DNA from 4 places in the Micromonospora sp. NPDC085948 genome. Region 1 is predicted to be linked to each of the others. Evidence: riboswitches for the same ligand, from Rfam matches in the RefSeq annotation. Region 1 holds a riboswitch; each other region holds the start of a gene.
The links. Region 1 has a riboswitch for cyclic di-AMP ahead of AB0O48_RS24975 (hypothetical protein). Riboswitches for the same ligand answer to the same signal wherever they lie in the genome.
Positions count from the first base shown of each region.

Region 2: linked by a shared signal. The riboswitch ahead of AB0O48_RS13925 (NlpC/P60 family protein) and the one ahead of AB0O48_RS24975 (hypothetical protein) in region 1 are both predicted to bind cyclic di-AMP.
Region 3: linked by a shared signal. The riboswitch ahead of AB0O48_RS04745 (hypothetical protein) and the one ahead of AB0O48_RS24975 (hypothetical protein) in region 1 are both predicted to bind cyclic di-AMP.
Region 4: linked by a shared signal. The riboswitch ahead of AB0O48_RS11525 (C39 family peptidase) and the one ahead of AB0O48_RS24975 (hypothetical protein) in region 1 are both predicted to bind cyclic di-AMP.

Region 1 is NZ_JBFBJW010000011.1:118,753-122,242, forward strand. It holds gene AB0O48_RS24965 (SRPBCC family protein) at 1-306, shown strand, start outside; gene AB0O48_RS24970 (hypothetical protein) at 476-976, opposite strand; gene AB0O48_RS24975 (hypothetical protein) at 1,184-2,200, opposite strand; cyclic di-AMP (ydaO/yuaA leader) riboswitch at 2,257-2,388, opposite strand; gene AB0O48_RS24980 (cation diffusion facilitator family transporter) at 2,500-3,417, opposite strand.
Region 2 is NZ_JBFBJW010000004.1:321,874-325,363, forward strand. It holds gene AB0O48_RS13920 (N-acetylmuramoyl-L-alanine amidase) at 1-1,626, opposite strand, end outside; cyclic di-AMP (ydaO/yuaA leader) riboswitch at 1,861-1,996, shown strand; gene AB0O48_RS13925 (NlpC/P60 family protein) at 2,010-3,050, shown strand; gene dcd (dCTP deaminase) at 3,114-3,490, opposite strand, start outside.
Region 3 is NZ_JBFBJW010000001.1:990,469-993,958, reverse strand. It holds gene AB0O48_RS04750 (carbonic anhydrase) at 49-771, shown strand; gene AB0O48_RS04745 (hypothetical protein) at 829-1,848, opposite strand; cyclic di-AMP (ydaO/yuaA leader) riboswitch at 1,853-1,983, opposite strand; gene AB0O48_RS04740 (YibE/F family protein) at 2,150-3,490, opposite strand, start outside.
Region 4 is NZ_JBFBJW010000003.1:413,784-417,273, forward strand. It holds gene AB0O48_RS11515 (CDP-glycerol glycerophosphotransferase family protein) at 1-11, shown strand, start outside; gene AB0O48_RS11520 (alpha/beta fold hydrolase) at 34-780, opposite strand; gene AB0O48_RS11525 (C39 family peptidase) at 906-1,754, opposite strand; cyclic di-AMP (ydaO/yuaA leader) riboswitch at 1,986-2,127, opposite strand; gene AB0O48_RS11530 (hypothetical protein) at 2,411-3,181, opposite strand; gene AB0O48_RS11535 (acyltransferase) at 3,354-3,490, opposite strand, start outside.

The DNA of each region.
Region 1 (3,490 bases):
ATCAACGACAGGCTGGTGGCCGGCCCACTGCGCTTCCGGACCACGTACCACGCGGACGTGCTGATCAGCGAGCACGACGAGATCGTCATGGTGGCCCGCCAGTGGCCCGCCACCACGGTGCGCAACCACACGCGACTGCGCGCCGAGCCGGAGGGTCTGGTCCGGATCGACGTCGAGATCACCCTGACCGCGCCGACGCCGCTGTTCCGGTACGCGTTCCGCCAGGCGCGGGCCGCTCACCTCGCCCTCGCCGCCCGCCTCGGCCCGGCCCTCGACCGAGCCGGTGACCCACCACCCCCAGCCTGACCGCCCCCGCCCCGCCGTCCCGCCTCATGATCGTGCTCGATCCAGGATCTAGTGGCCTGCGGGCGTCGGGAGGCCACTACGTCCTGGTTATAGCGCGATCTTGGCGGCGCGATCTTGGCGGCCCGGTCGCGTCAGCCCGGGTCGCGCCAGCCCGGTCGTGGTGGCGCGGTCACGGGTTGCGGCCGTGGCCTGCCAGGGCGGGTCGGGCGGCGGGACGTCGGCCCCACGGCTTGTACGTGGACAGCACCGTCGCGATGATCATCAAGGTCGTCGACACCGCCGGCGCGATGACCAGGTCCACGCGGTCCCGGGCGGGGAGGGCGGCGCCCACCGCACCGGCGTGCCGCAGATTCGGCGTGAGCAGGAACAACACCAGTCCGACCATCACCGTGGTGAGCACGAGCTTGGCCAGCACCCAGCGATGGCGCCACAGCCCCCACGGGGTGAGTAGCGCGCTGGCGACCCCGATCAGCCAGACCAGGACGCTCAGCGGCGCGAACAGCACCGTGCCGACCAGCGCCGTGACCGGGTAGACCACCGCCGGGTCGGCGCCCCGCTGCACGGCGATGCCGAGGGTGAGGAGCACCAGGTCGGCGCCGAGCCAGCCGAGCGAGGTGACCAGGTGCAGGGTGAGGAGCCCCTTGCGGGCGGTGGGTGGGATCCGACGCATACCGCGATGCTGCCCGCCGACCCGCGCCGGGTCGTCCGACCGCCGACGACATCCGGGGTACGCCCGGCGACGTACCCCGGCCCGGCGACACCATCCTGATCAACACGACAATCGCCGACTCCGGGGTATCCCGTCGTCCGGACACCCCGGAGTCGGCGACCGCGAGTGGATCACCCCCGGACCGGACCGGGGGAGCCGTCGGGTGGGTCAGTAGACCGACAGGTGTACGTGGTTGGTGTGGTCGGTGGACGGGGTCCCGCTCGCGCCGCTGTACGACTTCCACCCGCTGCTGGGCAGCCAGATCTGCCGGTACCAGATCACGTACAGCACGGCGAGCCGGTCGGCGTTGCGGATGAAGTACGCGGCCAGGTTGTTGCCGTACGTCTTGTCGCCGCCGGTGGCGTTGCCGCCGAAGCCGCTCGCCTGGGCGGCGAAGTCGCAGGCCCGGCCCTTGGGATGTTCACCGGAGCCGCTGGGGCGGTGACAGGAGACGTACCGGGTGAAGCCGGCGGCCTTGGCCTGGTTGAGCGCGTGCAGGGTGCGCGGGGTGATGCAGCCGTTGGCGGGGGTGGGGTCGTTGACGCTGCACGACTCGGATGGCCAGGAGCCGTCCGAGTTGCGGGGTGCCGCCTTCGCGTTGGCGGTGGAGGTGCCCCGGTTGGAGCCGCTGTCGGCGGTGGGCTGCGGCTTGGGGGTGTTGGCCACGGTCAGGGCCCGTTCGGCCTGGTCCTTGCGCTTGGCCATCACCGCGACCTGCTTGCGCTGTTCGGTGATCTCGCCGTTCAGGGCGGTCCGGGTGCGGTTGGCCTGGTCCTTGGTGGCGAGCAGATCGCGCAGCACCCGGTCCTCGTTGGCGGCCACCGCCTCCAGGGCGGCGGCCCGGTCCATGAAGCCCTCCGGGCTGTTGCTGTTGAGCAGCGCCGACACCGCGCCGAGCCGGCCGGTGCGGTACGCCACGCCGGCGATCTGACCGACCTTGCCGTCGCGCTGGGCCAGCTCGACCTCGATGGTCTTCAGTTGGGTGGCGAGTTGCTGCTGCCGCTGCACGGAGGTGTCCAGAGCGCGCTTCGCGTCCAGGTAGCCCTTGCTGGCTGCCTCGAGTTGGGCGCGGAGCGAGGGGGTGCCGCCCTCCTCGTCGGAGTCGGGTGCGGCGGCGGCCCGCAGGCCGGTCGGGGGAGCGGCCGAGGCGGTGCCGGCCGGGATCGCGACGCCGAGGGCGAACATCGCGACGATCAGGGCCGCCAGTCGGGCGGCGGGTGGTCGTGCTGGTGCCACTGCGCATGTCCTTCCGTCAGCCGCCGACCGGGTTAGCTGACGGGTTCGGGACGGAAGATCCCTACCGCTGACGCGGATGCACCCCAGGAACGTGGTTCCCCGGTTCGCCCGGTTGGGCGATTAGGCGGCGGCCGCCACCGGCGCCTGGAGGGCGCCGCCTGGTGGAGGCCGGGACCGAGCCTACCGGTGCGGGTGGGGCGGCTGCAGCCGATGTGACGGACGGTGCGTACGTCGTCACGAGAAAAGTGTCACCACTCGATCGAGCCGCAGGCTCCGGAGGCGGCGCCGGGCTCGATCTGCAACGTCGCGTGTTCGATCCGGAAGTCGTCGTGCAGGGCGGTACGCGCTGCGGTGAGCACCGCGCCGACCTCGGCGCCGGGTGCCATGGTCAGGTGCGCGGAGGCCACGTCCATGCCGGAGGTGAGCGTCCAGACGTGCAGGTCGTGCACCTCGACCACCCCGGGGACCGCGGCCAGCCGGTCGTGCACGGCGGTCACCTGGAGGTGCTCCGGGGCGGCCTGCACCAGGATGCGGACGGCGGCCCGTGCCAGCCGCCAGGTGCGCGGCAGGATGAACACGCCGATGGCGACGGCGACCAGTGGGTCGGCCCACCACCAGTCGGTGACGGAGATGAGGAGCGCCGCGCCGATCACGCCGAGTGAGCCCAGCAGGTCGCCGAGCACCTCCAGGTAGGCGCCCTGGATGTTGATGCTCTCCCGGGCTCCGGCGCGGAGCAGGGCGAAGGCGGCGATGTTGGCGAGCAGGCCGAGCACGGCCACCACGAGCATCGGGCCGGCGACGACCTCGTGCGGGTCGCCGAAGCGGCGGATCGCGGTGATCAACACGTAGATCGCGACGCCGGAGAGCAGAACGGCGTTGGCCAGCGCGGCGAGGACCTCGAGTCGGTAGAGCCCGAAGGTGCGCTGCGGGTCGGTGGTGGCCCGGCGGGTCGCGGTGATCGCGGCGAGCGCCATCCCGATGCCGAGCACGTCGGTGAACATGTGTCCGGCGTCGGAGAGCAGGGCGAGTGAACCGGTGTGCAGGGCGGTCACCGCCTCGACCACCATCAGAGCGGCGAGCAGCCCGAATGCCGCCCAGAGTCGACCCCTGTGCTGGTGTGCGGCATTGGCGACCGACCCATGGTGGTGGTCATGACCTGCGCCCACGAGATCCACCTTCCGCCGCCGGTTGGGGCCCGGTCAAATGTATGCTCACATCGCTATGTATGCAAGTGTGGCG
Region 2 (3,490 bases), on a different contig from region 1:
CGCGGACGCCGGGTTGTGGAACCAGGCGCGTTGCCCGAGATACCAGATCGCCGTCCAGTCGCCCTGCCGGCCGGCCAGCGCGTACGTCTGGCCGGCGGAGGCGCGGGCGCCGTGATCCGACACCTCCATGGTGTTCGGGGTGCCGTCGGGGCGGAGCGCGACGTCGTTCACCAGTGGCGCGTCCGCGGCCGGCGCGGAGCGCAGCACCACCGCCGAGGAGCCGCGTGGCGCGCACGGCACGCCGGCGGTGACGCAGCCGACGAACGCCGGCTGGTTGGTGGCGAAGTCCGGGTCGATCCGGACCAGACCGGTGGCGGGGGTGCCGGTGTCCAACCGGGGCGCGTGCAGCAGCTCGAAGTAGTGGTTCCAGTCCCAGTACGGGCCGGTGTCCCAGTGCATTCCACGGACGTTCGCGGCGATGGTGCCGGGCACGTTGTCGTGGCCGATGATGTGCTGGCGGTCCAGCGGGACGCCCAGCCGCAGCGCGAGGTGTCGGACCAACTTCGCCGAGGTCCGGTACATCGCCTCGGTGTACCAGGTGCCCTGCGCCGCGAAGCCCTCGTGCTCCAGCCCGACCGCCTTGGCGTTGACGTACCAGTTGCCGGCGTGCCAGGCGACATCCTTGGTCTTGACGTGCTGGGCGATGTGCCCGTCCACCGAGCGCAGCGTGTAGTGCCAGCTCACGTAGGTCGGGTCTTGGACGAGTCGCAGGGTGGTGGCCCAGCTTCCCTCGGTGTCGTGGATGACGATGTACTCGATCTTCTGCCGGGCGGGCCGGTCGGACAGGTCGTGGTTGCCGTAGTCCCCGTCGCCGAACGCCGCGTAGGGCGCCGGGATCCACTCGCAGGAGATGGTCCGGGGGCATTCCAGCCCGTCCGGGCGGGCGAGCCGACGCAGACCCAGCCGGTCCAGCCACGATCGCTGCGGCCGGATCGTCCGGGCCGGCAGCGTGATCCGCTGGCCGTCGTCGGTCACCCGCGACTCGCCGCTGCCGATGGTGGTGAAGACCTCGTCGGCGAAGGCCGCCGCGGCGTCGGCGCTGTCCGCGCCGGCGTAGCGGGCCACCGCGCCGTACCAGCTGGCCGGGTCGGTGCCGGCACCGACCGGCGCGCCCAACTCCCGCTGGTACGAGGCCAGCAGCGCGGCCCCGCCCCGGATGTTGACGTCGGCGTCGGTGCGCAGCGCGTCGGGGGTCGCGCCGGTCAGCGCGGCGGCGGCATCCACGGTCTGCAAGGCGGCGGCGGGTGGCGCCGGGTCCTCGGCCGGCCGGGGCGCGGGTGCCAGCGCGGTGCGGGAGTTGTCGCCACGCGGGTCCTCGGTGCCGGTGTCGTGGTGGCCGCCCACGGGCAGGGCGGTCACGTGTCGGGCGTCGGTCAGGTGCATGGGGCCGTAGCCGCCACTGGTGCTGGGTGTGCCGGCGTTGCTGTCCCAGCGGGACTCCAGGTAGGAGACGCCGAGCAGCACGTCGGTCGGTACGCCGTACTCGGCCGCCGCGGCGGCGTACCGCTGCTGGCGGTCGGCCGTGGGTGCGGCGGCGGTTGCGGGTGGTGGGACCGCGGTCGCGGCGGCGACCACGGCGGCGGCGAGCAGCGCACGCCGGCCGAGGAGCAGGGTTGGATGGTGCATCGAACCCCCTAGATTTCACGGATGAAGGTGAGGTCACCCTCGCGCCGTCCGGGAGTCCGCGTCAATACCTTTCTATGTGTCGACTCGTTGGGAAAGAATTCTTCACCTACGGCCGGTGATCCTTTCCGATCGGTACGGAGTGTCACGGCCGCACGGGTTGCGGAGTGGTAACAAGCGTCTCTACTCTGGTCATTCGTCGGCCCGATAGCAGCTCCGTCCAGCCCGGGCGGTAACGGTCCGACACCGCCGAGTCGTTTCCGAACGAACCGGGGACCCATGTCCCCCGGGGTGAATCCGCAGTCACTGCGGTAGGGCGCCCACTTCCCGCCCGAACCCGTCAGCTAACCCGGTAGGCGGTCAGGAAGAAGGAGTACGGAACCCCGGTGGCACTCCATGCCCCGCGGCCGTCGTCCGAGCGGTCGGCAGCAGCCGGCCCGCCGTCGATCGCGCCGCGCCCACGCTGGTCCCGCTTCACCACCGCGCTCGCCGCCCTGGCCGGCGTCGCCGTCGTCCTGACCGGCAGCGCCACGGCGGCCCACGCCGACCCGTCCGTCGCCGAGATCGAACGCCAGATCGACGCCGACTGGAACAAACTCGAACCGGTCATCGAACAGCACAACGCCACCCGCATCGACCTCGCCAACAAGCGCAGGCAGGCCCAGGCGCTGGCCGCCCGGATCGCCCCGCTGGAGCGTCAGGTCGACGCCGCCATGGACAAGGTCAGTGCCCTGGCCGTACGCGCCTACAAGGGCGAGAACGTGCTGACCGTCAACGCGGTGCTGGGCAGCCAGTCACCCAGCGAGGTGGTCGGCCAGCTCGAAATGCTCGACCGCTTCGCGCACAACCAGCAGCAGGACGTCCGCGAGGTGGCCGACCTGCGCGACGAGCTGGCCAGGCAGAAGGCGCCACTCGACGAGATGGTGACCCAGCTGACCCGTACCGAGGCTCAGTTGGCGGCGAAGAAGAAGCAGATCAACGACGAGATCGACAAGCTGCAGAAGCTGCGCCTCAAGGTGTACGGCAGCGGTGGCGGCGGTCCGTTGCGCCCAGCTCCCTGCCCCGGCAGCTATCCCGGCGGCGCCGCGGGCACGGCGGTCAAGTTCGCCTGCGCGCAGATCGGCAAGCCCTACGTCTGGGGTGCCGAGGGCCCGAACTCGTACGACTGCTCCGGGCTGATGCTGGCCGCCTGGGCGAAGGCCGGTGTGTCCCTGCCGCACAACGCCGCCGCGCAGAGCCGCGTCACCAAGAACGTCAGCAAGGCCGACCTGCGCCCCGGCGACCTGGTCTTCTACTACAGCGACATCCACCACGTCGGCATGTACGTCGGTGGCGGCTGGGTGGTGCACGCCTCGCAGGCCGGTCAACCGGTCAAGATGAAGAAGGTCGACGACGGCCCGATCCACAGCTACGGCCGTCCAGGCTGATCAGGGGTACTGACCGAAGGGCCCGCCGCGACTCGTCGCGGCGGGCCCTTGTCGTTCACGGGGTCAGCGGGTGGGCCAGGTGCGCCAGTGCTGCCAGGCGCGGCTGGGCGTCGGCCCCCGCTGCCCCTGGTAGCGCGAGCCGTAGACCGCCGAGCCGTACGGGTGCTCGGCCGGCGAGGAGAGCCGGAAGATGCAGAGCTGCCCGATCTTCATGCCCGGCCAGAGAGTGATGGGCAGGTTCGCCACGTTCGAGAGTTCGAGCGTGACGTGACCGGAGAAGCCGGGGTCGATGAAGCCGGCGGTGGAGTGCGTCAGCAGCCCGAGCCGCCCCAGTGAACTCTTGCCCTCCAGCCGGCCGGCGAGCTGGTCGCCCAGCGAGATGACCTCAAGCGTCGAGGCGAGCACGAACTCCCCGGGGTGCAGCACGAACGGCTCCCCGT
Region 3 (3,490 bases), on a different contig from region 1:
CTGATAAGCCCTCTGACCAGGTCAGACGCATGAAGACGAGGTGCGGGGATGAGTCGTCCTGGAACTCCCGGCGGCCAGCCGGGTTCGCAGCGGATCGCCGACCAGGCGTCCGCACCCACCGAGCCGGCCCGGGCGTACGCCGAGCTGACCGCCGGCAACCAGCGCTTCGTCAGCGGGGTCCCGCGCCACCCCAACCAGGACGCCGGGCGCCGGTCCGCCGTGGCCGACGGGCAGCATCCGTTCGCGGTGATCGTCGGCTGCTCCGACTCCCGGCTGGCCGCCGAGATCATCTTCGACCGGGGGCTGGGTGACCTGTTCGTGGTCCGCACGGCCGGGCACACGGCCGGTCCGGAGGTGCTCGGCAGCGTGGAGTACGCGGTGACCGTCCTCGGCACCCCGCTGGTGGTGGTGCTCGGCCACGACTCGTGCGGGGCGGTGCAGGCGGCGCGGGAGACCGTCGCGACCGGCACCCAGCCCCCCGGGCACCTGGGCGCGGTCGTCGATGCCGTGCTGCCCAGCCTGCGCCGGGCCGAGACCGAGGGCGTGGACGACATCGACGGGATCGTCGACATCCACATCGCGCAGACCGTCGAGGCGCTGCTCGGGCAGTCGCCCGTGCTGGCCGCCGAGGTGGCGCAGGGACGGTGCGCGGTGGTGGGTGTGTCGTACCGGCTCGCCGCCGGGGTGGTGCGCCCGGTGGCCGCCGTGCCGGCCGGCTTCGCGGCGCTCGGCGTGCCGACCGCGTCAGCCGAACCGGTCGCGGCCGCCTGACGCGTCGAGGGCCGCCCCGCGCGACGCGGAACGGCCCTCGACGAAGGATGCTGCGGGTCAGAGCATCGACATGTGCACGTGGTCGGTGTGGTTCGACGGCCCGCTGTACGACTTCCAGCCGGTCGCCGGGAACCAGATCTGCCGGTTCCAGATCACGTAGTAGATGCCGAGCCGGTCCGCGTTGCGGATGAGGAACGCGGCGACGTTGTTGCCGTACGTCCGGGTGTCCTCGTTGTGCCAGGGTGAGAAGCCGCTCTTCTGGAGCGACCAGTCGCAGGCGCGGCCCTTCGGGTGCTCGTACGGTCCACCATTGCGGTGACAGCCGACGAACCGGGTGAAGCCGGCCCGCCTGACCTCCTTGTACGCGTGCAGTGTGCGCGGCGTGACGCAGCCGGACGTGGTGGGGTCCTTCTCGCTACAGGACTGCGCCTTCCAGTCGCCGTCGGCGGTGCGACCCGGGCCGATCTTGGCGACCGGCGAGGTGGCGTCCACCAGGCCGCCGGTGAAGCCCTTGCCGCCGACCAGGGCGAGCGCCTTGTCGGCCTCGCTCTTGCGCTTGGCCATCACGGCGGTCTGCTTCTGCTGCTCGCGGACCTCGGTGTCGAGGAGCAGTTTGGCCTGCTCGGCACGGGCCTTCACCGCGTTGACCTCGGCGAGCTTGTTCTCGTTCACCATGTTGATCTCGTCGAGCATCGCGGCGCGCTGCACGAACGTGTCCGGGGCGTTGCTCTCGAGCAGCATCGCCAGCGCACCGATCCGACCGGTCCGGTACGACTGGGAGGCGATCTGCCCGACCTGTGGCGCCAGCGCGTCCAGGTCGGCCTTGGCCCGGTCCACCTCCAGCGCCAACTCCAACTGCCGTTTCTTGGACTTGTCCAGTTTGGACTTGGCGGCGGAGTAGTCGCGGTTCACCTGCTCGATGACGTCGTTGAGCAGCTTGGGCTCGTCGTCCTCCTCGTGCCCGGACGGTGTGGGGGTCGTCGGGGCGGCGTGGGCCGGGAGGGGGCCGGCGAGCACGGTCAGTGCGGCGATCACGGCCACCACGGGTGTCAGCCAGCGGCGTAGGGGTGCCGTCACAATGTTCCCTTCCGTCGACCGCCGACCGGGTTAGCTGACGGGTTCGGGGCGGAAGTGGCCCCTACCGCTGACGCGGATTCACCCCACACACCTGGGTCCCCGGCTCGCCGGTTGGCGATTGGGCGGTGGCACCGCAGGCGCCGCTTCGCGCCTTCATCGGTAACCGGCAGCGAGGTTACCCGAGAGTCGACTGGGTGAGCTACGCCTGGATGCCGACCAAAAGTGTCATTTCGCCATAGCGTTGGGTGACCAGTGACGCGGTTCTCAGGGGGGAGGCCCGATCTGGTCACGCTGAGGAGTGTCACCATGCCGTATCCGTGCTCCTGTTCGACTCCGGCCACCCGTCGGTGGCGGTGGATGGGGGCGGGGTCCGCGTCTGGTCCGGCTCGTCGGGTCGAGAGGTGCGCGGTGAGCTGAGGGCGGCCAGCGCCTCCGCCCGGTCGGCCTGGGGGCGCGGCCGAGCGACCTCGGCGGGCGGCGTGGTCTCGGTGCGCCCGGCGGCGGTCACGATCGCGGCCAGCCCGGTGGTCAGTGGCACGGCGGCGATCAGCCCGAGGGTGGCGACCGCGCTGCGGACGATCTCCTGCGCGAGGAACTCGCTGGTGAGCAACTGCCCGATCGGCCGCGCGTCGGCGGTGAGCAGGAGCAGCAGGGGCAGCGACGCGCCCGCGTACGCCAGCACGATGGTGTTGACAGTGGAGGCGATGTGCGCCCGGCCGACGCGGGTCGCCGCGCGGTACAGCTGCAAGCGGGTCAGCCCGGGATTGGCGTTCGACAGCTCGGTGACGGTGGCCGCCTGGGTGACCGTCACGTCGTCGAGCACCCCGAGCGAACCGATGATGATCCCGGCGAGCAGCAGGCCGTGCAGGTCCACGTCACCCTGGAACATCGACAGTGTCGTGGCGTCCTCACTGCCGAAGCCGGTGAGGTGGGTCGCCGCGGTGGCGACGGTGGCGAGCGCGCCGGTCAGCACCAGGCTGCCCAGGGTGCCGAGCACCGCGACCGAGGTCTGCGCGGTGACGCCGTGGGTCAGATAGAGCACCACGAACATGATCAGGGCGGCACCGACCACCGCCACCAGGAGCGGTGACCGGCCGGCGCCGATGCCCGGCAGCACGAAGGTGAGCAGGATGGCGAAGCTGGCCGCCAACCCGGCGAGCGCGGCCAACCCCCGCCACCGGCCGAACGCGACGATCGCGGCGGCGAAGACCACCGCCAGCCACACCAGCGGGGTGCCGCGCTGATGCTCGGCGATGTTCCAGTTGCTGACCGTGGGATCGGTCGGATCGGTCAACTCGACCAGGATGATCTCGTCGCCGACGTCGACACGTGGCGCGCCCGGCCCGTCGGGCACCGGTGTCTGCACCTGCTGGCCGGCGGCGGGTCCCTCGTCCACGCGGACGTCGACAGTGCCGCACGGCCCGGTGCCGACTCTGGGTGTGCCCTCGGGGCTCTCCGGCAGCGGCGGGCACGGCTCGGTCACCACCCGCGTCACCGTGCCGGCGTAGCGCGGCACGTCCGCTCCGCCGTCGGTCTGCGGTTCTCCTCCGCGCGGCCAGAGCAGCGCCGCGGCGACCACGGTGGCGACGAAGAGGGGCACCACGGTCATGACGAGGATCCGTCGCACCCGGGGCGGGGCGGA
Region 4 (3,490 bases), on a different contig from region 1:
CCCTCGCCTGACCCGGGCTGACGGCCCAAACCCTCAGCGGTACGCGTCGAGCAGCGCCAGCACGGCCGCCGGGTTCTCCACGTGCGCGTTGTGCCCGAGACCGGGCAGCGTGGCGACCGGCACGCCGTACTCCTTGAGCTGCGCGTCGGTGACCATCGGGTCGTGCTCGCCGCGCGCCAGCAGCACCGGTACGTCGGTCGCCGTCAGCAGTCCGGTCAGGTCGGGCTCGCCGACGGCGAAGGCGTTCGGATCCATGGCGAGCCGCCACCGGCCGTCGACCTGACGGAGGCCGGCGTCCACCACCGGGTGGTCCGGCGGGAGCAGGCCGGCCAGCCCGGAGACGCGCAGGTAGCGGCGGGCCGCCTCGGTACGGCTGGCGAACCAGCTCACCGGGCGGGCGGCCAGTTCGGCGGCCCGTTCCAGTTCGGCGGGCGACCAGAGCGCCTTGATCCCCAAGCCGACCACCGCGTCCACCGGCATACCGGCGTCGCGCGCGGCCAACGCGAGGCCCACCACGCCACCCAGCGAGTGCCCGAGCACGACGAGCCGGTCGTCGGGGGCGAGGGCCGGCGCGATCCGCTCGGCGAAGCCGGCGAAGGAGTACGACGGCAGCGGCGACGCCCAGCCGTGGCCCGCGAGGTCCGGTGCCAGCCACCGGCCGGGCCAGTGTTGCTCCAGGTACGGCGCCCAGGGCAACCACACGTCACCGGTGGCCCCCAGGCCGTGCAACAGCAGCAGGACCGGCCGTCGACCGGCGTGACCACCCGATTCATCCACCACGGCCGCAGTCTCCCACGGTTCACGGCCAGGGACGAGAGTCGTCGACGGGGGCGTACCGCCGTGGAGGACGCGACGGGCGCCGGCCCCTCGTGAGGGACGGCGCCCGTGGCGGTCAGCGTGCCGGGTCAGGCGGAGTAGCCCCGGCTGGCGATCCAGTTGGCCAGGTCGATGGTGGTGACCCAGTACGACGGGTCGGCCGGGTTCGCCGAGTCGGCGATGCGTACCGTGCGGCCGTTGTCCTTGTAACCCACGACGGCGATGTAGTGGCCGCCGCCGTAGGAGTGCCAGGAGCCGTCGGTGTCGGTGGCGTCCCCGACGACGTTGGCGACCACGCCGCGGCCGTCGGTGATGGCCTTGACGACGTCGGCCTGGAGGCGGTCCATCTGCGCCGGGCTGGGCGCGCCGACGAACATCCGGGTCCGGTACGGGGAGCCCTTCACCTCGGCGTTGAGCACCCGGGTGGTGTCCTCGGCCGAGTTGGTGCCCAACTCGGTGGTGCCCAGTTCGGCGCCGAGTTCCTCCTGGGTCCGGTCGATCCCGGTGGCGCTGAGCGCGTTGCGGGTGGCCGCCGGGCCGCAGTTGTAGTACGTGTTCTGCGCCTCGTACTCGTAGTCGAGCACCTTTGTCGCGGGCGGCTTCGGCCGCTCCGGCTTCCGGGTCAGGTCCGGGTTGCTGCTGGCCTTGGCGGCGGGCGCCGCGGCGCTGGTGGCCGGGGCGGCGCTGCTCGGCGCGGCGCTCGCCGACGGAGACGCGTCCCGCACCTCGCCCCGGGAGGCGGCGACGTCGGTGCGCATCTCGGCGACAGTGGTCGCGGTGCGCTGGCCGGCCGGCGCGTCGTCGGCGGTGGCGAGCAGGGTGCCGGTGGTGGCGGCGAGCACGAGGGCCGCGGCGGAGGCGGCGACGATCTGGTACGGGCGCTCGGTCGCGAGGCGGCGGAGCTGACGCTGCATGGTGTGCTTCACGGGGTCCTCCACGGTCGGGGGGAGAGCGGCACACCGGGGCCGGACCGGTATCCGGGCAGGCGCCATCGCGCGGACGGTGGTCCGCGGGTGGTGAACCGCTCAGGGGAACGCCCGGCGTGGCCGGGCGGTGAGGCGATGACCCGGGGGGTCAGCTCACCGTCACTGGACGGATGAGCGGGGGCACCGCTGTGCCGTGGAGGCGAGGGAACAGCCGAGGGGTGGAGAGGTGCTGCACGAGGATGGAACTCCTTCCGACACCGCCTACCGGGTTAGCTGACGGATTCGGGCGGGAAGATCGCCCTACCGCGGGCCGTGGCTCGCGGATTCACCCCGGACGTACTGATGGGTCCCCGGTTCGTTCATGACGATTGAGCGGGTCGGCGCGGCGTCGCCTGTTGCGATCGGTTACCGCACCGGACGGGACGACACTACTGGCCCGTTCACACCATGCCAAGCCAGGTTCACCTGCGTAAACCCGAATCGGCGCGACAATTTCTGCGCGTTCTGCCGCTGATGTGACTCGATGGGACAAGCGGTTACGGTGACGCCTGTGGGCGACAACCGGACAGGTCGCCGAAACTGCGGTCAGAATCCCGGGAACAATCGCGCCGAACGTGCCGGACGCCCGATTCCACATTCCGTGACCGGGCTCACACAACAGATCGGGCTCAACCCGCGCGGGCCGGGCGCCAGCGTGCCACCACGGCGGGACGGGCCGCCCCGCGCACCAGCCGGCGGGCGGGTGCCCGACTCGGCCGCAGCCGGGCCGTTGCCGCGCACGCCTCCTCGGCAAGGGTGCGCGCCGACTCGGCGGCCAGTTCCGCAGCCCGCCAGGCGGCCCGCTCCGCGCTGGCGGCGGCCTGGTGGTCGGCCCGTCTCGCGTCCCGGATCGACCGGCTGAGCAGCGCTTCCTGCTCGACCGGGTGCCGCCGGGGATCCCAGCCGTGCCGGTGCCCGAACACGTCGCTGAGCTGCGCCATGCTCAGGTCGCCCCGCCAGTACGCCGCCGTGGCCGCGCGGTGCAGGTAGCGCTCCCGGGCGGCGTACTCGGCGGGGGTGCGGGGCGTGGCCGGGCTGGGCAGCGCCCCGGACCCCGCGAAGCGGCGCGCGGCGGTGTCCGCCTCGTCGTAGCGCGCCCAGGCGCGTTCGGCCTGCTCCTGACTGGCCAGCCAGGCATCGCGTCGCCGCTGGGCCGTCCGGGCCGCGCCGGCCGCCGCGACGGCCACCTCCTCGGCGTACCGGCGCCGGTCGACGATCGCGGCCGCCGCCACCTCACGCGCGGTCGGCACGGCCGGGGACGGGTCGGCGGTGGGCCGGTCCTCTTCGGGCCGGGCGACAAGCACGGCGAGCACGCCGAGCGCCAGCAGGAACAGGGCCGACCAGATGGCAGCGGCCTGCGGTACCTCGGTTACGAACTGGTAGAAGACGGTGGTCTCCATGGTCGGCACCTCGCTGAGGAAGCAGAGCGATGGGGAGCCCCGTCGGCCACCTGGCCACGGTGAGCGCGACCGGAAGCCACGTCCCCACGCTACCGTCGTGCCGACCCGGGCGCATTGACCGCGGGCGTGTCGACGCGCGCCGCGCCGAGCCCCCTGACCAGGGTGGACGGTGTCAGCGGGTGTCCGCGTACGTTGATCGACTGTCGGTCTGGTCGGGTCCGCCGGTATCGGGGGCGACGTCGCCGGTGGCCCGGGTTCCGGCCGTGCGTTGTCCGGGGACGGACGCCGATCGGGCCGGGCGGCGCGGCG